DNA from 4 places in the Bacillus lumedeiriae genome. Region 1 is predicted to be linked to each of the others. Evidence: riboswitches for the same ligand, from Rfam matches in the RefSeq annotation. Region 1 holds a riboswitch; each other region holds the start of a gene.
What was found. A riboswitch is a leader RNA that binds a small molecule or an ion and turns the genes downstream of it on or off. The one in region 1 is predicted to bind S-adenosylmethionine.
Positions count from the first base shown of each region.

Region 2: linked by a shared signal. The riboswitch ahead of QYG89_RS10775 (bifunctional homocysteine S-methyltransferase/methylenetetrahydrofolate reductase) and the one ahead of QYG89_RS09815 (2-hydroxy-3-keto-5-methylthiopentenyl-1-phosphate phosphatase) in region 1 are both predicted to bind S-adenosylmethionine.
Region 3: linked by a shared signal. The riboswitch ahead of QYG89_RS10575 (methyltransferase domain-containing protein) and the one ahead of QYG89_RS09815 (2-hydroxy-3-keto-5-methylthiopentenyl-1-phosphate phosphatase) in region 1 are both predicted to bind S-adenosylmethionine.
Region 4: linked by a shared signal. The riboswitch ahead of metK (methionine adenosyltransferase) and the one ahead of QYG89_RS09815 (2-hydroxy-3-keto-5-methylthiopentenyl-1-phosphate phosphatase) in region 1 are both predicted to bind S-adenosylmethionine.

Region 1 covers NZ_JAUIYO010000006.1:42,117-49,612, reverse strand. The annotation lists gene QYG89_RS09830 (2-hydroxyacid dehydrogenase) at 1-463, shown strand, start outside; gene QYG89_RS09825 (FGGY-family carbohydrate kinase) at 479-1,936, shown strand; gene QYG89_RS09820 (MFS transporter) at 1,969-3,213, shown strand; SAM riboswitch class I at 3,536-3,639, shown strand; gene QYG89_RS09815 (2-hydroxy-3-keto-5-methylthiopentenyl-1-phosphate phosphatase) at 3,688-4,362, shown strand; gene QYG89_RS09810 (cupin domain-containing protein) at 4,391-4,903, shown strand; gene mtnK (S-methyl-5-thioribose kinase) at 5,166-6,350, shown strand; gene QYG89_RS09800 (2,3-diketo-5-methylthiopentyl-1-phosphate enolase) at 6,493-7,496, shown strand, end outside.
Region 2 covers NZ_JAUIYO010000007.1:65,857-73,450, forward strand. The annotation lists gene metH (methionine synthase) at 1-2,189, opposite strand, end outside; gene QYG89_RS10775 (bifunctional homocysteine S-methyltransferase/methylenetetrahydrofolate reductase) at 2,167-4,032, opposite strand; SAM riboswitch class I at 4,125-4,236, opposite strand; gene QYG89_RS10780 (EamA family transporter) at 4,384-5,289, shown strand; gene mreBH (rod-share determining protein MreBH) at 5,460-6,467, opposite strand; gene QYG89_RS10790 (acyl-CoA thioesterase) at 6,719-7,228, opposite strand; gene argF (ornithine carbamoyltransferase) at 7,432-7,594, shown strand, end outside.
Region 3 covers NZ_JAUIYO010000007.1:27,893-35,486, reverse strand. The annotation lists gene QYG89_RS10600 (YsnF/AvaK domain-containing protein) at 1-17, shown strand, start outside; gene pabC (aminodeoxychorismate lyase) at 69-920, opposite strand; gene pabA (aminodeoxychorismate/anthranilate synthase component II) at 922-1,503, opposite strand; gene QYG89_RS10585 (anthranilate synthase component I family protein) at 1,500-2,924, opposite strand; gene QYG89_RS10580 (aminoglycoside N(3)-acetyltransferase) at 3,072-3,884, shown strand; gene QYG89_RS10575 (methyltransferase domain-containing protein) at 3,862-4,407, opposite strand; SAM riboswitch class I at 4,481-4,585, opposite strand; gene QYG89_RS10570 (pyridoxal phosphate-dependent aminotransferase) at 4,646-5,824, opposite strand; gene QYG89_RS10565 (carbon-nitrogen family hydrolase) at 5,921-6,706, shown strand; gene metA (homoserine O-acetyltransferase MetA) at 6,846-7,594, opposite strand, start outside.
Region 4 covers NZ_JAUIYO010000001.1:655,039-662,632, forward strand. The annotation lists gene QYG89_RS03325 (tetratricopeptide repeat protein) at 1-475, opposite strand, end outside; gene QYG89_RS03330 (class I SAM-dependent methyltransferase) at 620-1,192, shown strand; gene QYG89_RS03335 (tetraprenyl-beta-curcumene synthase family protein) at 1,291-2,379, opposite strand; gene QYG89_RS03340 (alpha/beta hydrolase) at 2,389-3,198, opposite strand; gene QYG89_RS03345 (gamma carbonic anhydrase) at 3,332-3,859, shown strand; gene metK (methionine adenosyltransferase) at 3,928-5,127, opposite strand; SAM riboswitch class I at 5,279-5,441, opposite strand; gene pckA (phosphoenolpyruvate carboxykinase (ATP)) at 5,678-7,264, shown strand; gene QYG89_RS03360 (DUF2584 domain-containing protein) at 7,368-7,594, opposite strand, start outside.

The DNA.
Region 1 (7,496 bases):
CTATGATCCTTATGCGGAGAGTCAAAATCCTAATTATACTCGTGTATCTTTAGAAGATGTTTTTTCGACAAGTGATGTAGTTTCTATTCACTTACCCCGAACAGAGGAAACCATTGGAATGATTAATGAACATTATTTAGGACTTATGAAAGAAGATGCCGTTTTAGTAAATACGTCAAGAGCTGTAGTCGTTGAAAGAAAAGCCCTTGTTTATGTTTTAAAAGAACGGAAGATTAGGGGAGCCATTTTGGATGTATTTTATCATGAGCCTCCTGATCAAAGTGACTATGAAATTATCCAATTACCAAATGTGTTAGCCACTCCTCATCTTGCGGGTGCAAGTTATGAGGTTGAGGATCATCACGTATCCATTATGAATCAAGCGGTAACGAAGTGGCATACACAACATACCTTTCAAATTCCAACCTTATATAATAGGAAAGGCTTGGATGAAATGTCATAAGAAAGGAGTGGAAAAGTGACGATCAAACAAGGTTATTTAGTATTTGATATTGGTACTGGAAATGCGAGGGTAGCAATCGTTGCGACTACAGGTGAAGTTGTCCATGTTGAGCGAGAAGATATTCATTATGAAACAGAGCCTCTTTATCCTGATAGTCGCTACTTTTCACCTGATTTACTTTGGAAACAGCTAGTTGGATTAGCAAAAAAAGCGATAGCGAGTGTCCCGCATGTGACAATTAAGGCGATAACATCAACGAGTCAAAGGCAGGGAATTGTCCTTCAAGATCAGGATGGATATTCATTTATTGGTTTACCGAATATTGATAATCGAGGCCGCGAGTGGGAAAAAGAGCTGTTAGATCCCGATTATATCTATAAAACAACGGGACGATTGCCATCTGCATTGTTTTCAGCTTTAAAGCTAATAGCTCTCAAAAAGAGGCAGCCGCTGTTATGGGATCAGATCACATCGTTTACTAGTATTAGTGATTGGGTGACGTATAAATTAAGTGGTGTACTCATTTATGAGCCATCACAGGCGACAGAAACGTTACTATATGATGTTCGAAAAAAAGAATGGTCTGAGGCGATGTGTGCTCGAATTGGGCTTTCTCCGAGCTTATTACCCGAACTAAGATGGTCTGGCTCCATTCTTGGTGAAATTCTACCGACTGTGGCAAAGGAGCTGGAAGTAAAAGAAGACGTTTTGATTGTTGTAGGTGGAGGGGATACACAGCTAGCAATCGAAAGTACGTTTGCTCAAAATCACGATATCGTTATCGTATCCGGCACAACTACCCCTATTTGCAAAATTACAGATGAATACAGTGTGGATAATGAAAGAAGGGCATGGACCAATTCCCATACGGATAAAAAACGATGGCTGCTAGAGACTAATCCGGGTATTACTGGACTTAATTATCAGAAGTTAAAAAATATTTTCTATCCAAATGAGGGTTATCAGCAAATGGAACAGGAAATGAGCAAACTTGAGATGACCGACTGTATATCGGTATTGGGGATGTATTTGACAGATGAAAAAAATGCCTCTAAAAAAGGCGGATTCATTTTTAATGCACCGTTAGAACAAGACTTAAGCCGCGCTCATTTTACAGCTGCAGCTCTATGGGAAATTGCTTGCACAATTAGGTGGTATTTTGATCAATTATGTGAAGTAACTCCTTATAATTTACCATATGTGTGGGCTTGTGGCGGCGGTTTTCAAAGTGAAACGTTAGCTCAATTTGCAGCCAATCTACTTCAAAAAGAAGTGCACATTCGTCAAGGATTTAATCAGGCATCGGTTGTAGGGGCTGCTGTTATATGCAACCAGGCATTAGGGGTTAATGATGCATTATCAGGTGATATCAAGGTAATTACGCCTGACCGTGGACATGATGACTGGATGTACGAAGAGTGGAAACAAGCACAACATTTTTTTTCAAAGATAAATGCAGCATATAACAACTAGAATAAATAATAAGGAAAGATGAGGAAACAAACATGTTAGATAAAATTGGAATACCTAAAAAATTAGGCTGGGGCTTTTTAGGTGTGATGCTGTTTATGATGGGAGATGGGCTTGAAGCCGGGTGGCTGAGTCCGTTCCTTATCGAAAATGGCTTGTCTATCCAGCATGCAGCGGCCATTTTTAGTGTATACGGTATTTCTATAGCGATTGCTTCTTGGTTTTCAGGGGTTTGTTTAGAAGCGTTTGGCGCAAAGCGTTCGATGCTCATGGGATTATTATTTTATATTGTGGGTACAGCAGGATTTATCACGTTTGGATTTGAAAGCATGAATTATCCAGTTATGTTAGCGACGTACTTTATTAAAGGGTTCGGTTATCCTCTTTTTGTTTATTCCTTTTTAACGTGGGTGATTTATCGTACACCTCAACATAAATTAAGTACAGCTGTTGGATGGTTTTGGTTTGCGTTTTGTGCAGGAATGATGGTACTTGGCGCTTGGTATTCAAGTTATGCACTTAAACATTTTGGATACATCAATACATTATGGACTTCTATTTTCTGGGTATGTGTCGGTGCGTTCTTTGCTTTAGTGATGAATAAAGACAAGTTTGAACAGAAAAAAGGTTCAAGCACAAAAGAAAAATTAAATGAACTATTAAAAGGAATCACGATTATGAAGACGAACCCAAGGGTAGCTGCCGGTGGAGTTGTCAGAGTAATTAATAGTTTAGGTGCTTACGGATTTCCGGTGTTCCTGCCGCTTCATATGGCGGAACATGGAATTGAAACAACAGTTTGGCTGCAATTATGGGGTACAGCTTTCATGGGGAATATTCTATTTAATTTGATTTTCGGAATTGTTGGAGATAAATTTGGCTGGAAAAACACGATCATGTGGTTTGGCGGCGTTGGCTGTGCTGTTTTCACTGTCCTTTTATATTACACACCGGTACTTACAAACGGAAACCTTCTCGCGACAAGCATTGTCGGATTTATTTGGGGAAGTATGCTGGCCGGTTACGTTCCAATTGGAGCACTAGTACCATCTGTTGCTGGGGAAGATAAGGGAGCGGCTATGTCCGTGCTAAACCTTGGCGCTGGTTTATCGACATTCGTTGCACCAGCTTTAGCTTTAGCCTTTATCGGTCTCATTGGAGCAGAAGGAGTGATCTGGATCTTCGCGGCACTTCATCTGATTAGCTCAATCATTGTTAAATTCATCCGAGTACCGGAAGAAGAAAACATGCGCAAAAAAACAGCAACACTCGTTTCATAAAGAAAAGCGGAAGGCGCCCGCTTATCGGCGACAAGCATAAGACGAGCCGGCTGGAAGGTTGCTCTTGAACCTTCTGGCCAGAATGGCATATGACCTCGAGCCCCAAGGAGGCGGAGCTGGACAAGAAAAGCGAAAGCGCCTGAACTGCTCCGACAGGCAAATGTTCTTTCACCAAAGAAGCCGCCCTTTGGCTTCATTGGTGGAAGGTTATTTGACCCGAGGAACAAGGCGCTGCAGCTGGACAAGAAAAGGATATTGACAGTGATGAGAGAACATGTCATAATCCTAGTGGTATGATATGAATATAAACTTAACAAATAAACTCTTATCAGGAGCAGGCGGAGGGATAAGCCCTAAGAAGCCCGGCAACCGACTCGTTGTGAGCACGGTGCTAATTCTTACAGCAACGATGTTGGAAGATAAGAAGTTGTTTTTTTAAACCTCTTCTTAATAGAAGAGGTTTTTTTAAATGCTATGGAAAGAAGTGACGACATCTTGAAAAAGCCAATCATCTTTTGTGACTTCGATGGTACGGTGACGAAGAAAGATAACATTATTAGTATTATGAAGCAGTTTGCCCCTCCTGAATGGGAGAAGTTGAAGGATGATGTGTTATCTCAATCCATCAGTATTCAAGAGGGCGTCGGAAAAATGTTTCAGCTTCTTCCTTCTTCTTTGAAGCAGGAAATAGTTGACTTTGTTTTGGAAACGGCCGAAATAAGAGACGGGTTTAATGACTTCGTTCGGTATACGAAAGAACAAAACATTCCTCTTTACATTGTAAGTGGAGGAATTGACTTTTTCGTAAAACCGATGTTACAGCCATTTGAGTCGATTACTGGACTATATTGCAATGAAGGGGATTTCAGTGGAGAGAATATTCACATTCATTGGCCTCATGCGTGTGATGAGAAATGTCCGAACCAAAATTGTGGGTGCTGTAAACCTTCTATTATCCGTGCGCTGTCAAGCGGGGACACGCATTCCATCGTGATCGGTGATTCAGTAACTGATTTACAAGCTGCGAAAATTGCCGATACAGTGATAGCAAGAGATTACTTATCAGAAAAATGCGAGACACTGTCAATTCCTTATCAACCTTTTGATACGTTTTATGATTGTATTGAAATTTTAGAAAAGTTAAAATAAGATGTTGAATAATTAGGGGGAATATAAGATGACAACGATCAAAATTCAAGGAACAAATGAAGTTATTGACAATCAAGAAGAAGTGATTTCATTTTTACAGCAGAACGATGTCATTTATGAACATTGGGATATTCATAAATTACCTTCTCATTTACAAGAGAAATACGTATTGAGTGACGAAGAAAAGCAAGGCGTGTTAGATGCATTTGAAGAAGAGATTAAGGATATTTCAGCTAGACGTGGATACAAAGCATGGGATGTTATTTCACTTGCTGATCATACACCTAACCTTGAAGAATTATTGAAAAACTTTGAGCGTGAGCATCATCATACAGATGATGAAGTACGTTTTATTGCGAGCGGCCATGCAATTTTCATTATCCAAGGAAAAGATGAGCGGTTTTTTGAAGTTCATTTAAACCCAGGTGATTTGATCTCTGTTCCGGAAAATGTCCGCCACTACTTTACATTAGCTGAGGACCGGAAAGTTGTTGCTGTTCGTATTTTTGTGACAGAAGAAGGATGGGTGCCTGTTTACTAATGCACCGTGATATTTATCCCGCGTTAACTGACAGTAAGACCACCGGCTCAAGGCTTCAAGGTGTTTCTAAAGAAGCATAGGCGGGCGATCAACTGCCAGTAAACGCCCAATCCATTCGCGGGCCAACAGGATGTTGGTTACTCAGGCGTTGCCACAGGACGTGGCGTCCTTAGCCTGAGTTCTTTATTCCATCAGTGGGGAATGAAGAGAATCACCCGCTGATGGAAGTTTCATTTTATCAACAGGAAAGAGGCGGGAAAGAATGAGCCAAGTAACGAATCAACAGGAAGTCAAAGAGGGATATGCATTTTTAAGTCACGAAGAGCTTGTGCAATATGTCAAAAAGCTAGGCCTCTTTCATGAGCAAGAACAAGCTTCAGTGGAGGAAGTAAGTGACGGGAAAATTAATCATGTGTATCGATTGTCAGGCGAACAGAAGAGCTTAATTCTTAAGCAGGCTGTACCGTACTGCAGGGTAGTAGGGGATAGTATGCCGATGCCCCTTGATCGGGTAACGTTCGAAGCAAAAGTACTACAAGAATATGATAGAATTCTTCCAGGATCTGTTCCCAAAGTGTATTATTTGGACGAGGCGATGGCGATTCTTATCACGGAAGATATGGCTCCGATGGAGACGGGACGCGTCGCTTTAATTAATGGAACAGAATCAACTGTGTTTGCTGCGGATGTAGGAGAATTTAGTGCGAAAACAGTTTTCTATACGTCTGATTTTTATATGGATCCGATCGTAAAAAAAGAGTTAAATGCCTCTTTGACGAATCCGCTTATGCGGCAGATGACGGAAGAACTTCATTTCGATTGGCCATTCAATTTCCATGAAACGAGCCATTTTGAAGAGGGCATGAGAAATGATGTATTATTCCTCAGCCAAGATCAACGTTTGCGGCTGGAAGTGGCTAAACTCAAACATAAGTATATGACGAAGGCTGATGCATTACTTCACAGTGACTTACACAGCGGAGCGATCTTTATGGCAGAAGATAGAACGGTGATTTTTGATACAGAGTTTGCCTGCTTCGGACCTTTCGGATTTGACATCGGTCAGTTCATCGCGAACCTATTTTTAAATGGGATCGGCCATCCCGAGTTTCTATCTAAACGTTACGAACAAGCACGGGAAGCGTGGTATACATTCGCAGATACATTCTCCCATCTGTGGAAAACAGAATCGAAGGAGCATTATACACAACTTGATGGATATCTCACGCACGTATTAGATGAAATTTTCGCGGATGCCTTAGGCTATGCAGGCTGCGAACTAGTCCGCCGCGCGATCAGTATTGCCCAAATTCCGGATTTAAATATCGAGGAAGACGAGCAAAAACGGATGGCAAGCAGAAAAAAAGTGATGGAGCTGGGCAAATATTTGATTATGGAACGGAACAATATTCGTTCTTTAGAAGAATTGAAGAATTGGTTCGTTTAAAAGCCGGCTATGTTAATGACTATTGTTGATTTTGCCCCTTTGTTGATTGGAGCATAAAGTGACCGTCCACAGCGGAAATCAACTGGCATGTTTATATAAGAGAAAATGATAAAACAACAGGAAAGACAAAGGAGGATGTTTCATGGGAGTAACAGCTACTTATTTATTTCCGACGCACCCTGAGCAAAGACAAAAAGCTGAACAGTATGCGCTAGGGCTTACAGTCGGTTCTTGGACAGACATTCCGCATCTTGAACAAGAACAATTAAAGAAAAATAAAGGTGAAGTCGTATCAGTGGAAAAAGGAGAAGTAAAGGACACGGTAAAAATTTATTATCCATCTGCTAACTTCTCGGCAGATCTTCCGGCTATTTTGACGACTGTATATGGAAAGCTTTCTTTTTTTGAGGGCTATGAACTGGTTGATTTAACGTTCGATGACGAGCTGCTTGCAAAATTCCCAGGACCACGTTTCGGGGTAAAAGGCATTCGTGAGCAATTGAATATTCGCAATCGTCCGTTATTAATGGCTATTTTTAAAGGAGTGATGGGAAGAGATCTCTCTTTCTTCTCTGCTCAATTAGAAGAGCTTTTAGCAGGCGGCATCGATCTGATTAAAGATGATGAGATTTTATTTGAGAACGACTTAACTCCGTTTAATAAACGGATTACGACAGCGAAAGAGATCATTGATCGCCATTATGAAAACACAGGACAGCGTGCTTTATATGCGGTCAATTTGTCAGGAAGAACGAATGAGCTTCATGAGAAAGCGGAGCGGGCACGAGAATTAGGGGCTAATGCTTTATTGTTTAATGTTCATGCATACGGGCTGGACGCTCTTCAAACGTTGCGTGAAAACGACAATATTGGCTTGCCAATTGTGGCGCATTCTGCGTTATCAGGTGTTCTTTCTGGACAGCCGGGCGGCGGCTACTCTTATTCCTTAATGGTAGGGAAATTAACGCGTCTAACAGGCGGTGATTTCTCACTGTTCCCGAGTCCATATGGAAATGTAGCCATTTCATCATCTGATGCATTGGCGATTAATCATGCACTTGTAGAAGACAGTCCATTTGAACAAGCATTTGGTGTTCCTTCTGCAGGGATCCATCCAGGAATGGTTCCGCAGCTAATGAAAAACTT
Region 2 (7,594 bases), on a different contig from region 1:
TTGCCGATGTCGTGAACATCGCCTTTTACTGTAGCAAGAACGACTTTTCCCTTACCGTTGTCATTTTCTTTTTTCTCCATATAAGGTTCTAAAAAGGCAACAGATGCTTTCATCACTTCGGCACTTTGCAGTACTTCCGCAACGATCAATTGGTTATCGTTGAAGAGGCGGCCGACTTCTGCCATGCCCTTCATTAGGGGACCGTTAATAATATCAAGCGGTGTATCAAACATGGCCAGTGCCTGCTCTAAATCAGGAATTAATCCTTCTTTCGTGCCTTCAACGACGTAATAGCTAAGTCGTCCTTCTACTGTTTTTGGAATATCTTCTTCTTTTTTCTCTTTCTTTTTATCACGATAAAAGTCCGTGAAAATGGCAAGCGTTTCATCGTTCGTTTCAAATAGTAATTTCTCTGCCATTGTAATTTCTTCTTTAGGAATCGAAGCGAAACGTTCTAGCTTTTCTGTATTGACGATCGCATAGTCAAGTCCTGCCTGCGTACAGTGATATAAATACACCGCATTTAACACTTCACGGCCAACAGGAGGGAGGCCAAATGATACGTTGCTGACGCCGAGAACGGTTAACGCTTTCGGCATCTTTTGTTTAATAAGCCGGATGCCTTCAACCGTTTCTTCTGCTGAGCCGATGTATTGCTCATCACCGGTGCCGACAGGGAAGACAAGCGGGTCAAAAATAATATCTTCAGGAGGGAGTCCCCATTTATTCACGAGCAGATCGTAAGAACGCTGGGCTACTTCCAACTTGCGCTCGCGAGTAACCGCCATACCTATTTCATCAATTGTGCCCACAACAACGGCTGCTCCATATTTTTTTACAAGCGGCAGCACGGCATCAAAGCGTTCTTCGCCGTCTTCTAGATTAATAGAGTTAATAATCGCTTTCCCTTGAGAGTATTTCAGCGCTTTTTCAATGACTTTTTCGTCTGTAGAATCGATGACGAGCGGTACTTTCACTTTTTTCACGACTTCTTTCATGAAAGCTTCCATGTCTTCCAGCTCGTCACGGTCTGGATTGGCAAGGCAAATGTCAATAACGTGGGCGCCGCCTTTCACCTGCGCGCGGGCGACTTCCGCTGCTTCTTCATATTTGCCTTCGACAATCAGCCTCTTAAATTTGCGAGAACCGATCACGTTCGTACGTTCACCGATAAATAATGGGCGCATTGAGTCGTCATATTGAAGAGGCTCAATCCCTGAAACAACGTGTTCATGCGGCTGTTCCGGACGCTCGCGGGGAGGAAGATCAGCAATTGCTTCTCTCATCGCACGGATATGGTCCGGTGTTGTACCACAGCAGCCGCCGACGATGTTCAGCCAGCCTTTTTCAGCAAAGCCTTTAATTTTCATGGCAAGTGATTCTGGAGATTCATGGTAACAGCCTTCTTCATCAGGCAATCCAGCGTTCGGGTAGCAGCTGATAAAGCTTTTAGATAAATCAGAAAGCGAGCGGATATGATCCGTCATAAATTCTGGTCCTGTCGCACAGTTTAAACCGACTGATAACGGACGAATATGTTCAATAGATATATAGAATGCTTCAATGTTTTGTCCCGCAAGTGTTGTACCCATCGGTTCAATCGTACCAGAAATCATAACAGGGAGCTTTTTTCCGGTTGCTTGGAAGGCACGTTCAATACCAAGAGTCCCAGCCTTCACATTTAGCATATCTTGACTAGTTTCCATTAAAATTAAGTCGCAGCCGCCGTCGATAAGGGCTGTCGCCTGCAGCTCGAAATCTTTGCTTAATGTATCAAAATCAATTCCGCCTGTGACGGATAATGTTTTTGTTGTTGGACCGATCGCACCGGCTACATAGCGTGGATGATCAGGAGTGGAAAATTCATCTACACATTTGCGTGCAATTTCTGCTGCCCGTTTATTAATTTCGTAAGCTTGATCACCGAGGTTATATTCATTTAGTACGAGTGGAGTACCGCCAAATGAATTCGTTTCAATAATATCGGTGCCTGCTGCTAAGTAGTCACGGTGAATTTTTTCGATCACGTGAGGAGCGGTAATATTCAAGTATTCATTACAGCCGTCGTATTCTTCGCCGCCGAAATCATCCTCTGTTAAATCGGCTTGCTGAAGCATCGTGCCCATTGCACCATCTAAGAAAAGAATACGTTTTTCCAGCTCTTGTTCAATTGGATATTGTTTGGACATGAGTGATCCCTCTTTCATTCTTTTTTCTATCCAGCTCTTCGATGTAATGGATCAATTCAATCGACATTTCATAGCGCATAAATGGTGTAATAATGTATATGCCGTTAAACAGCTCTGCGGCTGTATCGATTAATTCTTTTGCAATTCTAACTCCTTCAAGTGCCGATGCCTCTTTATCATGTTCGTATGCTTTCATTCTAGCAAGTGTTTCGTCTGACAGTTTAATGCCTGGCACTTCATGATGAAGAAATTCAGCATTTCGTGAACTTGTTAATGGCATAATGCCAAGAAAGATTGGAGTCGGCAAGTGTTTCGTTGCTTCATATACTTCAATAATCTTTTCTTTCGTAAAGACCGGCTGCGTAATAAAATAATCGGCCCCGCATTCAATTTTCTTCTCAAGGCGTTTAACAGCCCGGTCAAGTACACGAACATTTGGATTAAACGCGGCTGCCACTGAGAAGTTGGCTTTTTGCTTGAATGGCTTTCCGGAAAAAGAAATTCCTTCATTCAGCTGTTTAATCAATTGGATGAGTTCCATACTTGAAACATCATATACAGAAGTAGCGCCAGGAAAGTCGCCGACTTTTGTTGGATCACCCGTAATAGCGAGTATATCATGAAGCCCAAGTGCATGCAGTCCCATTAAGTGGGATTGTAATCCAATCAGATTGCGGTCCCGACACGTGATATGAACGAGAGGACGAATGTGATGCTTCATTTTAAGTATAGATCCCATCGCCAAGTTACTGACACGTGGAGAAGCGAGTGAATTATCAGCCATTGTAATCGCGGCTATTCCTGCTTCATGCAAGGCCTTAGCTCCTTCGATGTAAGTGGTCGTATCCAAGTGCTTCGGTGTATCCAGTTCAACAATAATCGTCCGTTCTTTTTTTACTTGTTCGCTTAGCGGAGGCACAATAGGCGGAATGGATTCTTTAATCGTAATTGGCTTTTTAGGGATGACTTTCTTCTCCGTAATAGGTGCAAGACCAGCAAGTGCTTTTTTCGCTGCTTCAATGTGTTTTGGTGTCGTACCGCAGCAGCCGCCGATGAGACGGACACCTGCATTCCGAAGGCGGACAGCTGCTTGGCCAAAGTAATCGGCTTCTGATTCATAGACAATCCGTCCATCTTCTACATCAAGCAGGCTGGCGTTTGGATAAGCGGATAAAAAAGCCTTTTCTGGGAGCGTTACTTCTTCAAATGCCTGAATGGTATGATAAGGGCCGAGGCGGCAGTTTACGCCGACAATGTCTGCTCCAAGCGCTTCTAGCTGTTTCAATGCATGATTTAATGAAAGTCCATTTTGCAAAATACCAGGTTCATGCATAGATACTTGAGTAATCACCGGCAAATCGGTCATCTTGCGAATGAATTGTAAAATAGTCGTTAATTCTTCAAAATCGTAGTATGTTTCAAATAAGAGACCGTCTGGATCTTCTGACAAAATGGCCTCTGCTTGCTGCCGAATCGCTTCTTCGATATCAGGAAGAGGTGCGCTGCTTTTGCCAATACCGCGAATGCCGCCAATGGTGCCGAGAACGAATCGCTGTTCTGGTGCCGCTGCTTTCTTGGCAATGCGTACCGCTGCTTTATTTAATTCCAGTGCGCGGTCTTCCAGTCCGTATCTTGCAAGCTTTATAGCGTTGGCACTGTACGTATTTGTTTGAATAATATCAGCGCCTGCCTTGATATATTCACGATGAATCTTTTCAATAATTTCCGGTTTTTCTACATTGAGTTCCTCATAGCAAAAATCAATGCCATAAGAATAGAGAAGAGTGCCTATTGCACCATCAGCTGTCAATACTTCATTTTGCAGCCTGTCTAATAGCTTCATAGTGTCCGTCCTTTCCAACCACTTATTTCTAATCATAAGAAAAAGCCCCCTTAAACATAGCAAGAAGGCTTTACATCGTTAATGTTTGATCCTTCTTATCTTTCAAACTGATTCAGCAGTTTGCTGGATTTAGCACCTAGGCCCGCTAGCGGCTGGTTGCTGAAGCTTCACAGGGCCAGTACCCTCAGCTTCTCTTGATAAGAAATACGTTACTATTCACTTAATCTGATAATTGAACATATCATATCCCTTTAGCAGGAATTAGTCAATAGAAAATTTAGAATAATTTAAATAGGATTGTCGAATAGTGTTGGGCAGGATATACTGGCTTTAAATAAAGGAGGATTAAGATTGAATCAGTTTCGGTATTCTTTATTTATTTTAATAGGGGCAAGCAGTTATGGCTTTCAAGCTTCTATTGTTAAGCTGATGACGAATGCCGGCTATGAGGCGGCTCATGCGGCTAGTTCTCAATACCTTTTCGGACTGCTGCTGCTGTTCATTCCATTTATCTTAACAAAACGTGTGAAGGTAAATGGCAAACAGACTTTGTCCCTGTTTGGTGTCGGCATTTTATTAAGCTTAACAGGAGTATTTTATGCTATTAGTATACAGGAGCTGTCTGCTTCAGTAGCCATCGTTTTGCTTTTCCAATTTACCTGGATTGGAGTTCTCATTGAATCTATTTATTTAAGAACTTTTCCTTCTCATCTAAAGATCATTTCAATTATTCTTTTATGGGTAGGTACACCATTCGCTGCTGGTGTGTCCCCTGAAGGGCTAGGATTGTTAAACAATACAAAAGGTCTTGTGTATGGTTTTCTTGCTGCCTTGATGTTTGCATTGTACCTCTTCTTTAGCGGCAAAGCAGGAAAAGGGGTGCCAACGATTCAAAGAAGCTTCATCATCGCTATTAGCGGATTGCTCACTACTTTTCTATTTATATCGCCTGCTTTTATCGTCGATGGCACGATCACGGACGGTTTGTGGAAATATGGCTGGCCGATCGGATTGTTTGGCGTATTTGTGCCTGTTGTTTTCTTTGCATTAGGTACACCGCATGTCGATTCAGGGATAGCGGCCATTCTTGGTGCTGCGGAATTACCAGCGGCAATGATTGGAGCGATGCTCATTGTTGGAGAACAATTGACACTCGGGCAGGCAGCCGGGATTGTACTAATCTTAATCGGTATTGGTGTTCCGCAATGGCGTTCGAGGAAAAATGTGGATTCAAAGAAGTTTTCTAGCAGTTGTTAATGATTTTCCAAGGAAATGAAAGAGGTTGACTCAGAAGGGTCTGTTCCTGCTTTCAATAGACTATATATTATAGAAGTTACTCCTTCGAATATACAGTCTGTTGTTAGTGTGGGAGCAGACTCTTTCATTTTGAGTCAACCTTTTTGGCAGAAATAAAATACAAAAGACGGTTAGTTGGTTACTTTTTGCAAAATTTTCATGACGTGCAGCGAGCGTCCAGTACCAATCGCAACAGATTCCAATGGATTAGGAGCAAGGTGAACGGGTACGATAATGACCTCGCTCAGCCATTCCTGTATGCCGTTTAACAGAGCGCCGCCGCCGCTGATGACTACGCCGCGATCAACGATGTCACCGCTTAGTTCAGGCGGAGAATTTTCCAAAGTGACGCGAATCGTTTCTAGAATAGTAAGCAATGATTCTTTTATTGCTTTTTGAATTTCATAAGAGCTTATTTCAATTGTTTTAGGCAAACCTGTAACGAGATCACGCCCGCGTACATCCATCGTGCGCTCTTCGTGATCAATTAAAGCATAGCCGATTTCCATTTTAATTTTTTCCGCGGTCCGTTCACCGATGAGAAGGTTATATTGTTTGCGTACGTATTGAATGATATCTTCATCCAACTTATCACCGCCGACTCGGACTGAGTTGCAAGAAACAACACCGCCATAAGAGATGATCGCCACTTCTGTCGTGCCGCCGCCGATGTCAACGATCAAATTAGCGATTGGTTCTTCTACAGGCAAATCAGCACCGATCGCAGCAGCGACAGGCTCTTCAATTAAATGAACGGTTTTTGCGCCGCTGCTTTTTACTGCATCTTCAATCGCTTTCTTTTCGACGGTTGTCGCTCCAGAAGGAGTGCAAACAACAACGTTTGGTTTGCGGATTTTGAAACCTAACACTTTGCTGGCCTTTTTCATTAATCCTTTAAGCATTTCAGATGTAATATCAAAGTCGGCAATCACACCGTCTTTCATCGGGCGTGTAGCCGCAATGCGTCCAGGAGTTTTTCCAATCATTTCTTTAGCTTCTGTACCAATAGCGACCACTTTTTTTGTTTCCGTATCAATGGCTACGACTGATGGTTCATTGACGATAATTCCTTTATCTTTACTGTAAACAAGTAAATTAGCCGTTCCTAAATCGATTCCAATTTCCATTTGTCCAAACATATTCATTCCTCCAAATGACATCTCTATATAGTATAAAAAGGAACGAAGTGAACCGTATAGGGGACAAAATAAGGAAAATGGAATATTACAATTTGAACTCTATTATTACAGCGGTTTTCTCCAACAAGAATAATGAATGAAGCGATTTCGTGGAGGGAGAAGGGAAGAGGATGTTAATAAATCTTAATTTTTGTAAACTAAAAAACCGCTGGAATTCAGCGGTTTTTACATGTTTATTACATTTTATCAGTCTATTTACCTGCAGAAGAAAAGAATGCCGCTAGTTCTTTGCTGTATTTTTTCCGTTCTTTCCGGTGTTCGGCCCGGCTGATGGCTGTTTGATTCAGCCATTTTTCTTCCTCTGTTTCAGGAATCACTTCAGGGATCACAACTGACCGCCCCGATTGGTCAAGAGCGACAAATGTTAAGAAAGAAATGGCTGCTACTTCCTTTTCTCCCGTCATTAAATTTTCAGATGATACTTTTACGAATACTTCCATGCTTGTTGTGCCTGTATAAGATACCATGGCTTCAAGCGTAACTGCATCCCCTACACGAATGGGCTTTAGGAAATCAACAGAGTCTGTCGAAGCTGTCACTACAGGTTTTCTAGCTAGCTTTGTAGCTGAGATAGAGGCGATATTGTCTATATCTGCCATCAATTTACCGCCGAATAAAGTGCCATGATGATTTGTGTCAGGCGGGAAGACATGGCTCGTCTTAACAGACAGGGTATCTTTCATGAACTTTTTTTCTCTCATATGCGTTACCTCGCTAATTGATTTCATACATGTAGTATACCTCATATGATCAAAAAAACGGTTCTTTTACAAAAAAAATAGAAGAATTCAGAAAATAAGGTTGTATTTTAATTAATTTTAATGTATAAATATTAATAAGATCATAAACAGCGAACAAATGAAAGAAACGATAAATTAAAAATGAGATACACGGGGTGAGAAAATTGATAACAACAGATATACAAAAAACTCAGGCATTAAAAGGGAAAGATTTATTAAAACTTGTGGATTATACTCCAGAAACGATAGAGGCACTTATTCATTTAGCAGATGATATGAAAAAGAATAGAGAAAAGTATTTTGATGCTTTAAAAGGTCAGCTTCTTG
Region 3 (7,594 bases), on a different contig from region 1:
GATACAATCGCCATTAATATCAGACTGAATATGAAAAGGACGCAGCTATTGCCGCGTCCTTTTCGTATTTATTGTCGGCTCCACAAACGTTCTCTGTCTGCCGCATAACGGGAGAAAAGTACATTCGTCCACTTTCCCCGCTTCCCTTGGAAAAGCTGACCATCTATTTCACTGACCGCTGTGATTTCCTGAATAGAATTCGTAAAAAACACTTCGTCAGCTGTTGCTGCTTCATAAGGCGAAAATAAGCCTTCGTTGACTTCCATCCCTATCTCCTGGGCGATGCTCATCACATATTGCCGCGTGATCCCATTTAAAATGCCTGTTTCAATAGCTGGTGTATAGAGCCGATCTTCCTTCACCCAAAACATATTAGATACGACTCCTTCTGCTATCATTCCGGTTTCCGTTAGAAAAATACCCTCTATCGATCCATCTTTGCCTGCTTCTCTCTTGCCAGCAATATTGTTTAAATAATGATGAGACTTCAACCGTTCATGCATTTCAGGAGAATTGCGCCTAGTAGTCAGCCATGTGCCTTGCTTTTCTAACAATTCACCAGGAGGCTGCAGCGGCTTTTGAAAGATAATGACTGTCGGCTGCTCGTATGCTTCTGTTTGCAAGCCAATTTCACCGTTCCCCGCTGAAACATTGAAACGAATGTAAGAATGCTCCCAACTGTTTGCTTCCGATAAACGTTGCAGCATCACCGTTGTTTCGGCACGATTAAACTCCGTGCTAATCATCAATTCCTGCAGACTGCTATTCAAACGGTCTAAATGGTCATCTAGCAAAAAAGGATGGCCATTATAGATTCGAAATGTTTCAAACACACCAACACCGTATAAAAAGCCATGATCGAAAGGAGAAATCCTTGCCTGCTCTTTCGGAACAATCTCTCCGTTTAAATAAATAAACATGTTATACCCGTACTTTCCGGTAGCAGCGGATAAAGCTTTGCAGCATTTCTTTCCCGCCGTACGTCATAATGGATTCTGGGTGAAACTGCACCCCTTCAATTGGCAGCTCCCTATGGCGGATCGCCATGATTTCCCCTTCTTTCGTCCAAGCAGAAACTTCGAAACAATCAGGGAGGGTGTCCCTTTTAACGATTAACGAATGGTAACGCGTAGCTGGGAATGGATTTGGAAGACCTTCAAAAATCGTCCGTCCATCATGAAGCATATCCGATGTTTTTCCATGCATAAGCCGGTCTGCCCGTACGACTTCCCCTCCAAATACTTGGGCAATCGACTGCTGACCGAGGCAAACACCGAAGATCGGTATTTTTCCTGCAAATGTACGAATAGCCTCCAGACTGATCCCCGCTTCATTCGGTGTACAAGGTCCCGGTGAAATCATGAGAAAGTCTGGATTCATCCGCTCAATTTCCTCGATAGAAATCTCATCATTTCTCTTCACGATCAGCTCTTCGCCAAGCTCTCCTAAATATTGAACAAGATTGTAGGTGAAAGAATCATAGTTATCAATCATTAAAATCATGAACGTTCTCCTCCTGGTCTGACAGGGGCCAGCCTGTCCTCAGCCAGCTCTTTCGCTTTCCAAACCGCTTTTGCTTTCTTCAGCGATTCTTTGTATTCATTCAATGGATCAGAATCAATGACGACTCCCGCTCCCGCCTGAACGTGGCACATGCCATTTTCAACGAGCATCGTTCGAATCACGATGTTCAGCTCCATGTCACCGTTAAAGCCGATCCAGCCGATTGATCCAGTATAAATCCCGCGTCTAACCGGCTCCAGCTCCTCAATAATTTCCATCGTTCTAACTTTTGGAGCACCGGTAATGGTTCCGCCTGGAAAGACAGCATGGACGACATCTGCATTCGTTTTTCCTTTAGCCAGCTTACCTCGTACGTTAGACACGATGTGCTGAACATGTGAATACTTTTCAATGACCATAAATTCATCGACTTCTACAGAACCATACTCACTGACACGGCCGAGGTCATTGCGCTCTAAGTCAACGAGCATGACATGTTCCGCCCGTTCTTTTTCATTTTCGATCAGCTCCAACGCTAACCGCAAATCATCAGCATCATCTTTTCCACGTGAGCGGGTGCCGGCAATCGGCCGGGTACTTAATTCATTTCCAGCCTTTTTAATAAGCAGTTCAGGTGATCCCGATACAATTTGAAAATCCGGTGTATGCATATACGCCATATAAGGAGACGGATTGAACCTCCTTAATTCTTCATAGACGGCGATGGCCGGAATATGAAGCGGCTTAGACTGTCTAACGGATAAGTTCACTTGAAAGACATCTCCTGCAGCGATATACTTCTTCGTTTTTTCAACAGCCTCTTGGAATTCTTTCTCTGAGAAAGGCACGCTCCATTCATCCGCTGCTCTCTCTACAGGTACACGTTCCTCTTCGCCGCATGAAACTGTCCACTTGCTTTCCGCTTCATTCAGCACCCGTTCACCAGCTGCTTCATCTTCACTTACAGCAAGAAGCCACAGTTTGTCTGTTTGATGATCAAATACCGCCCATTCCTTAAACACAAGGAAGTACAGCAGCGGCATTCCAAGATCATCTGCCGCAGCGTTCGGCAGCCTCTCAATATACCGGGCGTAATCATAGCTAATATAGCCGATTGCCCCGCCCTGAAAATCAGGAAGACCGTCTTGCTTTGGTACCTCAAACGTCTTCATCCAGCCTTCAAGTTCTGACAGCGGAATGCCTTTTTTGTCTTCGCGTCCACTAGCTGTCTGCACGTGAATCCCTTCATCATTGGAAGAAATAATTGCAAACGGCGACAGCCCCGCTATACTATAACGCCCGCCCCGTCCGCTCTCCAGAAATACATGATGGGACTCAGCAGCCGTCAGCCATTTATATTGATGAAAAAATTGTTCTTTGTTATAGGGAATCGTCCGATAAAACACACGTCGATCACTCACTAGTTATCCCCCTTTTATTTCGCCATAGTCTTTCTAAGCATACTAGACAAAGAAGAAAGAAAAAAGCATCAAAACCGCTTTTTTAGAAGGTTTTTATGCCAAACCATCTTCTTCCTTTATAATGAAAGAAAATGATGGGAGAAGACAATGAAGAATAAACCATTTGTTTCACAAACAAAAGCATTGATCACGATCGGCACATTAAAAAACGATCTTTATTCTCTTGGAGCAGCTCCTGGTAATATTGTGATGGTTCACTCCTCCCTGCGCTCTTTAGGATGGATAGAAGGAGGCGAAGTAACGGTTGTCGAAGCGTTAATGAAAACGGTGACCGAAGACGGAACCATTGTCATGCCGGCTCAGACGACTCATAATACCGATCCAAAATATTGGAAAAACCCTCCTGTTCCGGAAGAGTGGCGGCCAAGCATTCGTTATATGATGCCTGCTTATTTGCCGGAGTTTACACCTACACTCGGCATGGGACGGATTGCAGAGGCATTCCGGACTTTCCCTAATGTGAAGCGCAGCCTTCACCCTTCTAATTCTTTTACAGCCTGGGGAAAGTATGCCGCGTTCATCATTGATCACCATTCACTTGATTTTGCTTTCGGTGAACAGTCTCCTCTCGCCAGGCTATATGAGCTGGATGCTTCCATTTTGTTTATCGGCACCGATTACAGCACATGCACAGCCATGCATCTAGGCGAATTTCGCGCAAACGATGGCCGAAAATCCTTCCAACAAGGATCGGCCTTAATGGAAAACGGCGAACGGGTATGGAAAACTTATCACGAACTTGAAGGAAATTCTGAACAATTTAATGAAATCGGCCATGCCTTTGAAAAAGAAGAAGAAATTAATATTGGTACAATCGCCCAAGCTCCGTGTAAGCTGATTAAAATCCGGCCCTTAGTCGATTTCACTGCCCGTTATCTCAGCAACCTTTTAAAGCGATAAAGCGGTTGACAACAATGGGAAGTTCAGGCGTTTCTATCAACTCTGTCCACCCTTGTCCTATTGCTTCCACAGTAGAACGAGCTGTAACTTGCTGAACAAATATCGTTTCAAAGCCGATTTCCCTTAGCAAATCCCAATAATATGGCAGGCTTTTTATGTAAGCAATGTCTTCTATATGCCGTAATGCTCCTTCTTCAGCTAAATCAATAACGAGCCGGCCTCCCGCTTTCAACAAATCAAAGCTTTTTCTCAGCCAGTCTTCTCCTTCATCCCAAAAATGAATACCCAATTGGCCGGCCACGCCGTCAAACTGAGCCTCTGCGAAAGGGGATGCAGAAGGAGAAGCTGTAATAACGCGCGCTTTTTCAATGGCTATTTTTGATAACAAAGGTGAAGCATCTTCTCCTAGCCACAAAATGTGCTCTCCTTCCCTCATTCGAACGGTATGTAAGAAGCTGTCAGCTGCAATTGTCCATTCCGCTGCGTCCTCTTTTGTCATTAATTTATGGTCAGTCACGATCATGTTCCATTCCTGCCTTTCAGTTAAATATACAAAAAACCTCTTCGATAAGAAGAGGTTGAATAGTTAGCACTCTTTCTTATCTGTCAGCTATTGCTGCAAGAATTAGCACCGTGCTCGTATAAACGAGTCGGTTGCCGGGCTTCATAGGGCTTGTCCCTCCACCTGCTCTTGATAAGATGTTCGTTGTTATTGAATTGTTTTCATTTGCATTGTTGCACGTTTATACTCTACTGTCAATCTACTTTTTAAATATATCAAGCTGTGCAATCCGGCTAATCGCTTCTTTGATTTTCTCTTCAGACGCAACTAAACCGACACGGACATAGCCTTCCCCATACTCGCCAAAACCAATCCCTGGAGCGACTGCTACATTGGCCTTCTCAAGCAGCAGATCGCTAAACTCTTCTGAAGTATAACCATCTGGCACTTTTAACCACGAGAAAAAAGATCCTTGCGGGGCTTTCACTTTCCAGCCAATTTCATTTAAACCGTTAATTAATAGATTACGTCGTTTTTCATACATCTCTTCTTGCCTGCGTACTTCATCCTGCGGTCCAAGTAAAGCAGCCGCTGCCGCTTCTTGTATGCCGCCGTACAAACTGCAGTGCAGATGATCCTGGATTAAATTCAATGCAGCAATCACACTTGGATTGCCCACCGCAAACCCCACTCTCCAGCCTGCCATATTGTACGTTTTCGACATCGTATAAATTTCAATGCCGGTGTCTTTCGCTCCATTAGATTGAAGATAGCTGATTGGTTTTTTCCCATCAAAGCCAATGGCACCATACGCAAAGTCGTGTACGACACAAATATTATGTTGATTGGCAAACTCGATCGTTTTTTCAAAAAACGCTTCATCAGCTACTGCGCCTGTCGGATTATTCGGATAATTAATAAATAACAGCTTCGCTCGCTTCAGCACCTCTTCAGGAATTTCTTCATATTGAGGAAGGAAGCCATTTTCCTCTTTCAAAGGCATCATGTGCATCCCTGCTTCTGCAAGGGCAATGCCCGACCAGTAATCCGGATATCCCGGATCGGGTACGAGCGCGATGTCTCCTGGATTTAATAGACATTGCGGAAGTTCAACAAGCCCCGCTTTTCCCCCAATGATCAGCGCAATTTCTGTTTCAGGATCAAGTTTGACGCCATATTCTCTCTGATAAAATTCAGCACATGCGTTTTTCACATGAGCAAACCCTCTGAAAGGAGAATATTTATCATTAGCCGGATCATCGACGGCTATTTTCAGTGCTTCTTTTATATGGCCGAATGCCGGCTGATCAGGGCTTCCCTGTCCTAAATTAATCACATCACGGCCTTCGTTCACAGCATTGTTTACTTTCTGGACTAATTTAGCGAAGAATTGCTCCGGCAAAACCTGAAGCCGATTCGCTGTTTCAAAGTTTCTCATATATACAGCCCCCGCTTTCAAATTACAGTTAATAATGGTATAACGAAAGGTAGAGAATGTAAAGAAAGAATCTTCAGAAAGGGAAGTGGAGAGAACATGAAATTGAAAGTGGCTGCAATCCAGATGGACCTTGCATTCGGAAACCCGGAAGAAAACTACAATCGCATGAAAAAGTGGCTGCAAAAGGCAGCTGATGCAGGATGTCAGCTAGCCGTGCTTCCAGAATTATGGACAACAGGCTATGATTTAACACGTCTTGATGAAATTGCAGATAAAGAAGCGAATCAAACGATTACTTTCTTGTCTGAACAGGCAAAGAAACATCACATGCATCTCATTGGCGGATCGGTAGCCAATCAAACGAAAGACGGTGTCGAAAATACACTGCTCGTCATTAACAACAAAGGGGAATTGCTTAAGAAATACAGCAAGCTGCATTTATTCCGGCTGATGGAGGAAGAGAAGTTTTTTCAAGCGGGAAAAGATGATGGATTATTTACATTAGAAAATGAAACGATGGCGGCGTTCATCTGCTACGATATCCGATTTCCTGAATGGCTGCGAAAACATGTACTGTCAGGAGCCAGCGTGTTATTCATTCCTGCCGAATGGCCGCTTGCCCGCGTAGATCACTGGCGGACACTGCTTATTGCTAGAGCCATCGAGAATCAAAGCTACGTGATTGGCTGCAACCGCAGCGGAGAAGATCCGAACAATAAATTTGCTGGTCATTCGATCATCGTCGATCCATGGGGGGAAATTATCGCTGAAGCAGGAGAAGAAGAAGAATTGCTCATCGGTGAAGTGGACCTCGCAAAAGTACCGGAAATACGAAAACGAATCCCTATTTTCGAAGACCGCCAGACAGAATTTTATAGCTGAAGCAAAGAAGAGGCTGACTCACAGCCAAAGTGTCAGACCCCACCTCAACAATAGACTGTATATTAGATAGATTAGCACCTGCTATATACAGTCTATTGCGCGTGAGGTCAGACCCTTTTGAGTCAACCTCTTTCTTTAATTATTCCCATTCGTATGGTGTTTCTTGATATACATAATAGTTCAGCCAGTTCGAAAACAGCAAATGTGCGTGCGAACGCCATTTGTTGACAGGTTTTTTTGTCGGATTATTGTCCGGGAAATAATTTTTTGGCATATCAATGTCAAGCCCTTTCGTCACGTCCCGATCATATTCTTCCGCCAGCGTGTGGCCCTCATACTCTAAATGTCCGGTAATCATCACATGCCGCTCATCTTTTGACATGATGATAAACGCTCCCGCTTCTTCAGAAGAAGCTAACAGCTGCAGCTCCTCATGCGCTTCGACTTGCTCTCTTTCTACATCCGTATAACGGGAGTGAGGAGCATAAAACTGATCATCAAATCCTCGCATTAATTTAACAGTCGGTTCGTTCACTGTGTGACTGAAAATGCCGGAGCATTTTTTCGGCAATTCAAATTTCCCGATGCCGAAATGATGATAAAGCGCTGCCTGGGCTCCCCAGCAAATATGCAGAGAAGACGTAACGTTTGTACTCGCCCAGTCCATAATCTCGGTTAATTCCTTCCAATAATTCACCTCTTCAAACTCCATTCGTTCGATTGGCGCACCAGTTATAATCATTCCATCAATTCGTTTATTCTGTACTTCTTCAAACGTTGTATAGAATTGCTCCAAATGGGATTTACTTACATTTTTGGATTCGTGTGTGGCTGTATGTAGAAAAGACACATTCACTTGAAGCGGTGTGTTGCCAAGCAGCCGCAATA
Region 4 (7,594 bases), on a different contig from region 1:
AAAAATCAGCTGTTTGGTCGGGTGAAAGAAAACCGCCTGCTTCTTCGATCAGGCAGATATATTCCATGGCTTCCCGATAGCGGTGCAGCTGACAAAGTGCCTTTACAAGCAAAAGATAGGCCGATTTTTTTTCTTCGATTGTCAATGAAGCGACATCTTCATCAAATAAACGCTGCTTCATTTTCGTTTCAGCCTCTAAGCTCCTGCCTTGGTCGAGTAAATTGTAGCAATACCATGAAAACGTTCGGACCGATTGAAACTGCTTATTCGCCATAGAAGCCAAAAACGTGCTATAGGCATACATTGCACCGGCATCTGCCAGCCGGATTAACCGATAATACTCATTCTCTGACTCCACTTGCTTGAGCCACTCACGTACAGCTTTATATGATTTTAACGTCCAAAGCTGCCCAATGGTATCGATGAGTTGTGACACAGTCTTAATTTGGGACGGCTTCGTTATTACTGTATTCAAAAAGCAACGCCCTTTCTTTTTGTTTTTTTCCTATTACTACTATTCTATTGATTACGTCGATTATACCAACAATGACACATTTTAAGTATAATGATCAAGAATGATTTACCCATTCAGACATTGTAAAAAGGGAGCGATTGCCTCATGAATTTGGATGGAATTTTGCCATTCGCCCGCAAGCTGCTTGAAAAAGTAGTAACAGAAGGAAGTGCGGTGATTGATGCAACGGTTGGCAATGGCCATGATACGTTGTTTCTTGCCAAACTCGTCGGTGACAGCGGTCACGTATTCGGCTTCGATATTCAAGAACAAGCCCTGGCTAATACTGCTGCGCGCCTTCAGGAGCACGGCCTCAATGAACGTGTGACGTTATTCGCCCACGGCCATGAACAAGCAGCTGTCTGTATTCCCAATGAATGGCACGGCCGGCTGATAGGCTCTATTTTCAACCTCGGGTATTTACCAAAAGGAGATAAATCAATCGTCACTAAGCCCGATACAACGATTGCTGCAATAGAACAAATATTATCGATGCTCGCTCCTGGCGGGATCATCGTTCTTGTCATTTATCACGGTCACGAGGAAGGAGCGGTAGAAAAAGAAAAGCTGATCAATTTCGCGGAACAAATCGACCAGCAAAAAGCACATATTCTTCGTTATGAATTTATTAACCAGGCGAACAATCCGCCATTTATCGTGGCCATTGAAAAGAGATAGGGGAACTGCTTGGATGGGATGACAGTCATCGTAGATCTTAAAAGGGGGGTGACTCAAACGAATCTTACATTTTGGCTTTGAGTCATCCCTTGATCCGCCTATCCCTTCCTAATGAACAGCTGCGGAAATGCCCGCTGTACCCGTCTGTATGTTCGGCCGTTCCAGTAAAAAAAGCGGCTGGCTGCCCCGCCTTTATGAATGACCTTCTTGGATATTTGCCGGATGCGCCTCTGCTCAAACACTTTATTATCCGATAAGTAAAGGCCAAGGAGCCCACGGTTAATCAACTTATGAAACTGAGCATGGGGCAGTCCTTTTATATGCTTATCTGCCTGTTCGATAAAATGCTCCAGCCGCTCAAACAACCTTTGTTCGGTTGGATAATAAAAACAAAAGTTCAAATCCCCGCCTTCCTGATCTTCCTGCTGATCAATAAAGTAATCAAGCAAAATGTGAAGCCCTTGAATATAAGGAAAATAACTGTTTCTTATTTGCCGCGCCTGCTCGGTACTTAACGGAGCATTCAAGCTATATGACACTAAACAAAAAATGGCGAGCGTAGAGCCGGCACAGGCAGAGAATTCATACCACTCCATATTGGGCAGCTCGTGGCGGTACTCTTCAAACCAGGAGATGAGGCGTTCCTCCCTCTCTTCCTTCTTCACATGCTTATGTATTTGCAAATCACAATAATAGCGGCATAACTCGTTAAGGTGAGGAACAATGACTTTGTATCCTTCCATTCCGACAAGCACAGATCGGCACGTTTCTACAAGCTTAGCTAAGTAACCGCCATCGTCCTTATCGTCCCGGAAGCGATAATAACCACGAAGCGGAGGTCCCGGTGACAATGCATCTTCCATTGATTCATGAAGCGCAGAGAAATCTGCCGGATCAAGTGATGTGCTGCGATCACAAAGATTGTCCAGATAATCACTGATCGTCTGGTAAGCCACAATAAAACGAACCGCTTCTAGAAGCCTTTTCTCTGATAACAGCGCCAACACGGACCCTCCCTCACAATGAAAGGTTTTATGCTCGATACTTGCTAAAGCCTGCCGGCGCAGTTCCTCATTCGGAATCTTCGCCGCCTGCTCTTTCCAATACTGCAGCTGTTCGTGAACGAGAGGGAATACTTTCTTATAAATACTGTGCATTAAATGAAGCGGCCCCATAGGGATAGACATTTCTTCACCTCATTCCTCAACTACATATCCTAATAAACGCAGCCTGTTCATCACAAATCCCTTTGCATAATGAAATACTTCCTCCCGCTCCGGTTCATTAAATATTTCATGATACAATCCTGGCCACTCTTTATAATGCATTTCAGATAAATCAAGCCGGTGAAACCATTTTCTAACGGCTTTTCTATCCACAATTAAGTCATCACCTGCCTGCATGACGAGAAGCGGCACGTCCGGCATGTCCTCTACTGTTAATCCTGCCGCCTTGATCGCTTGCAGCAGCTCGCGGTACCAGCGGACTGATACTTTATTTATATAGAGTGTATCCTCTTTATCTGCTTGTCTTACCTCTTCATTCCTTGTTGCCATTTCCACTGTCATCCCCGTTGATATTCTCAACGAAGGGGCAAGTGAATTTAGGCCATACGACATCATTTCCAGTATTTTGGGTGGTGTATGAATCATTCTAAGACACGGTGACGACAAAATGACCCCTGCTGTTTCCACTTCCATTTCCTGAAGCAGCCGGATTGCTATGAGTCCTCCCATACTGTGGCCAAATATAAATAAAGGCAAGTCAAATTGATAAGCTGCCTGCACCCACTCTTTCACTTCATCGATATATTCATTAAAAGAAGAAATGTGTCCTCTCGTCGCCCGCGACGTCATTCCTTGACCGGGCAAATCCCCCATTACTACATGAAACCCATTTCTGCGCCACATTTCAATCAGCCAGCCATACCGGCCGTGATGCTCCATTGCTCCATGAATCATAACGATGACGCCCCTTGGCTGACTTTCTGTTTCCCATTTCCACATCACGTTTCCTCCTCTGGCACTGATAAGTACTGTATTTGTTATCTTCTATTATACAAACCAAACCCTTTTAGTTAAAATAATAAGCAAACCTTCTATATATTTCTTGTACAACTGACAGAAAGGGGAACATGAAGTGATCTATCCTTATAATAATAAAACACCTGAAATTGCTAATTCTGCTTATATAGCTGATTATGTAACCATTACTGGTGATGTCAAAATCGGGGAGGAATCAAACATTTGGTTTAACACCTCTATCCGCGGAGACGTTGCCCCGACCATTATCGGCAAAAAAGTAAGTATACAAGATAATTCAGTCCTGCACCAAAGTCCTAACAATCCGCTGATCATTGAAGATGAAGTAACGATCGGCCATCAAGTCATTCTGCATAGCTGCAAAATTAGAAAAAACGCACTCATTGGCATGGGCTCCATCATCTTAGACAATGCTGAAATTGGTGAAGGTGCTTTTATCGGTGCAGGAAGCCTCGTTCCACAAGGGAAAATCATCCCTCCTCACTCAGTCGCCTTTGGACGGCCCGCAAAAGTCATTCGTCCTGTGAATGATGCAGATCGACAAGACATGGAAAGAATCGTTAGAGAGTATGTAGAAAAGGGACATTATTATAAAAGCATTCAAAAAAAGCCTTCAAACTCCTAACGAGTTTGAAGGCTTCAGATTGTTTACAAGCAGCCTGATGGCGGCCCAAACGAACGTTGAACCTTTGTTTAGTTTGTTGCTTGCTCTCTTAACGTTTCCGCCTTATCTGCTCTTTCCCAAGGAAGATCAACATCTGTACGGCCAAAATGTCCATAAGCCGCTGTTTGTTTATAAATTGGACGGCGCAGATCAAGCATCTTGATAATACCAGCCGGACGTAAATCGAAGTTGCTGCGGACAAGCTGAACGAGCACATCTTCAGATACTATGCCAGTACCAAATGTATCAATTGAAATGGATACAGGCTGTGCTACACCAATTGCGTAGGCTAGCTGAACTTCACATTTGTCCGCAAGACCGGCAGCGACAATATTTTTTGCTACATAGCGGGCAGCATACGCAGCGGAACGGTCTACTTTTGTCGGATCCTTACCGGAGAAAGCTCCTCCGCCATGACGCGCATAACCACCGTATGTATCTACAATGATTTTCCGGCCTGTTAAGCCCGCATCTCCTTGTGGACCGCCGATAACAAAACGGCCTGTCGGGTTGATAAAGAATTTTGTTTCTTCATCAATTAATTCAGCAGGAACAACTGGATTAATGACATGTTCGCGTAAGTCGTGCTGAATTTGCTCAAGTGTTACTTCCGGATGATGCTGAGTAGAAATAACAATCGTGTCTACTCTGACTGGCTTGTCATTCTCATCATATTCAACCGTCACTTGTGTTTTTCCGTCTGGACGCAAATAAGAAAGCACATCATCTTTTCTCACTTTTGTCAACCTGCGGGATAATTTATGAGCAAGTGAAATTGGAAGAGGCATCAATTCCTTCGTTTCATTGCAGGCAAATCCAAACATTAATCCTTGGTCTCCCGCACCGATCGCTTCGATTTCTTCATCGCTCATCTGGCCTTCACGTGCCTCAAGCGCAACATCGACTCCTGCCGCAATATCAGCAGACTGCTCATCAATAGACGTCAATACACCGCACGTTTCGGCATCAAATCCGTATTTCGCGCGCGTATAGCCAATTTCTCTTACTGTTTCCCGAACGATTTTGTTAATGTCTACATAAGAAGTTGTTGTAATTTCCCCAGCTACAAGCACAAGGCCAGTTGTCACAGATGTTTCCGCTGCTACACGTGCATTCGGATCTTTTGATAAGATCTCGTCTAGAATAGCATCAGAAATCTGATCACAAATTTTGTCCGGATGTCCTTCAGTTACTGACTCTGAAGTAAAAAGACGGCGTTTTTTTGTCATGAAACTTCCTCCTTAAAAATGATCAGCTTTTCGTTCAGCTGATCGTTCATTATACGGTACTCATGTCCCTAAGTTTATCCTTTTAAAAAATAAAAAACCCCTCCTGAAAATAAAGAGAGGAAAGGTTGGTCATTTCAACATAGGCCTTTCACTCTTATCGTTCAAGGTTTTGCCCTTGCAGCAGGTTAGCACCTTTGTCTTGAAAAAGAAGCTTATACATGTATAAGCAACGGCAGTTTATGCGGCTGCCACGTACATTCAAGCAGGTTGCCGGGCTTCATCGGGCCTGTCCCTCCGCCAGCTCAGGATAAGAGTATCCGTTCAAGGTTAAATCATACGAAATCCAGCCAGCGATGTCAACCAATTTCACGTAAAAAGCTCCTCCTTTTTCCGCTTTTCTTCTTATAGAGAAATGGGTATGTTATAAATAAAAAATTACAAAAAAATAAATCAATAGTATAGACTATTAATTGGAATGTGCTATACTACTTTTGAGTAAACGATAAAAAAATAACTAATTTAAATTTAAATAAAGGATGGTTATTAATTTATGAAGACTGTGAGCGTTTCAAGCGAAATTTTGGAGCTTTTAAAGGGTTCTAACGTAACAATGCAGCCGTCTGTGCCATTACTTGTGGAAAAAGTACTTAACCGCAAAGAAGGCGTATTAACAGCTTCTGGTGCAGTGTGTGCTGAAACAGGCAAATATACAGGGCGTTCTCCTAAAGATAAATTTATCGTTGAAGAACCGTCCACCAAAGATAAAATCGACTGGGGTTCAGTCAATGAGCCAATTTCTGTTGAAGTGTTTGATCAATTATACAAGAAAGTAATCAACTATTTAAGTGAAAAAGAAGAACTATTCGTTTTCAAAGGTTTTGCAGGAGCAGATCAAGCACACCGTCTGCCAATTCAGGTCATCAACGAATATGCATGGCACAACTTGTTTGTTCATCAACTTTTCATTCGTCCTACGAAGGAAGAACTAGAGAATCATCAAGCTGGCTTCACGATCGTATCCGCTCCAAGCTTTAAAGCAGATCCTGCTGTAGATGGTACAAAATCAGAGGCATTTATTATCGTGTCTTTTGAGCGCCGCATCGTCTTGATCGGTGGAACGGAATATGCAGGGGAAATGAAGAAATCAATTTTCTCTGTTATGAACTACCTTCTTCCTGAAAATGATATTTTATCTATGCACTGCTCAGCAAACGTTGGTTACGAAGGTGATGTTGCTCTATTCTTCGGTCTTTCGGGAACAGGTAAAACAACATTAAGCGCAGATCCAAACCGCCGCTTAATCGGTGATGATGAGCATGGCTGGTCTTCTAACGGTGTCTTCAATATTGAGGGCGGATGCTACGCAAAAACAATCGGACTTTCCCGTGAAAAAGAACCTCAAATTTTCGATGCCATCCGTTTCGGTTCTGTTCTTGAAAATGTTGTTCTTGACGAAGAAACACGCATTCCTGACTACGATGACAACAGCTTGACAGAAAATACACGTGCCGCTTATCCGCTGCAAGCAATTGATAATATCGTTGATCCAAGCGTAGCCGGCCATCCGAACACAATTATCTTCTTAACTGCTGATGCGTACGGCGTTCTGCCTCCAATCAGCAAATTGACAAAAGAACAAGCAATGTACCATTTCTTGAGCGGATATACATCTAAACTTGCAGGTACAGAACGCGGTGTTACTTCTCCGCAAGCAACATTCTCTACTTGCTTTGGTTCACCTTTCCTTCCGCTTGAAGCGACACGCTATGCAGAAATGCTTGGTAAGAAAATTGACGAACATAACGTTCAAGTATTCCTTGTCAACACTGGCTGGACTGGCGGCGAATACGGCGTAGGCTCCCGCATGAAGCTTGCTTATACACGTGCAATGGTTCAAGCAGCTCTTGAAGGTGAATTAAACAACGTTGAAACATACACAACGAAAACATTCGGCTTACAAATTCCACTTCATGTACCAGGTGTACCGGATGATGTATTAATTCCGCGTAAGGCTTGGGCTGATGAAGATGCATTTATGACAAAAGCAGCAGAACTTGCTGGTAAGTTCCGTGAAAACTTCAAAAAGTTTGCGAACGTATCAAAAGAAATTATAGAACTTGGCGGACCGCAAATCTAACATATAAACAAAGAGTGCACCCCAGCGGTGCACTCTTTGTTTATCTCTTATACTTATTGTTTACCATTTCTACCGCTTTGCTTATGTTCCCGAGTCGTCTTTTTTAATTAATAGAGTTTAAAAAAATAAGCCTGTATGTAATTTGTGTTTCGTCTTGTGTCCATTCGACTTTTTCAATGACGGCGGTACCGATTATATCCCCATCTCTTGTTTTATGCACAGGAACCGGTATATCTATAGGGTATAATCGATAGCCCTCTTTTTTTAAAGAGAATACGTTCTCCTCTAGTCTTTGCTCCTTGCCTTTCGTCACAATCATTGTGTTCAATT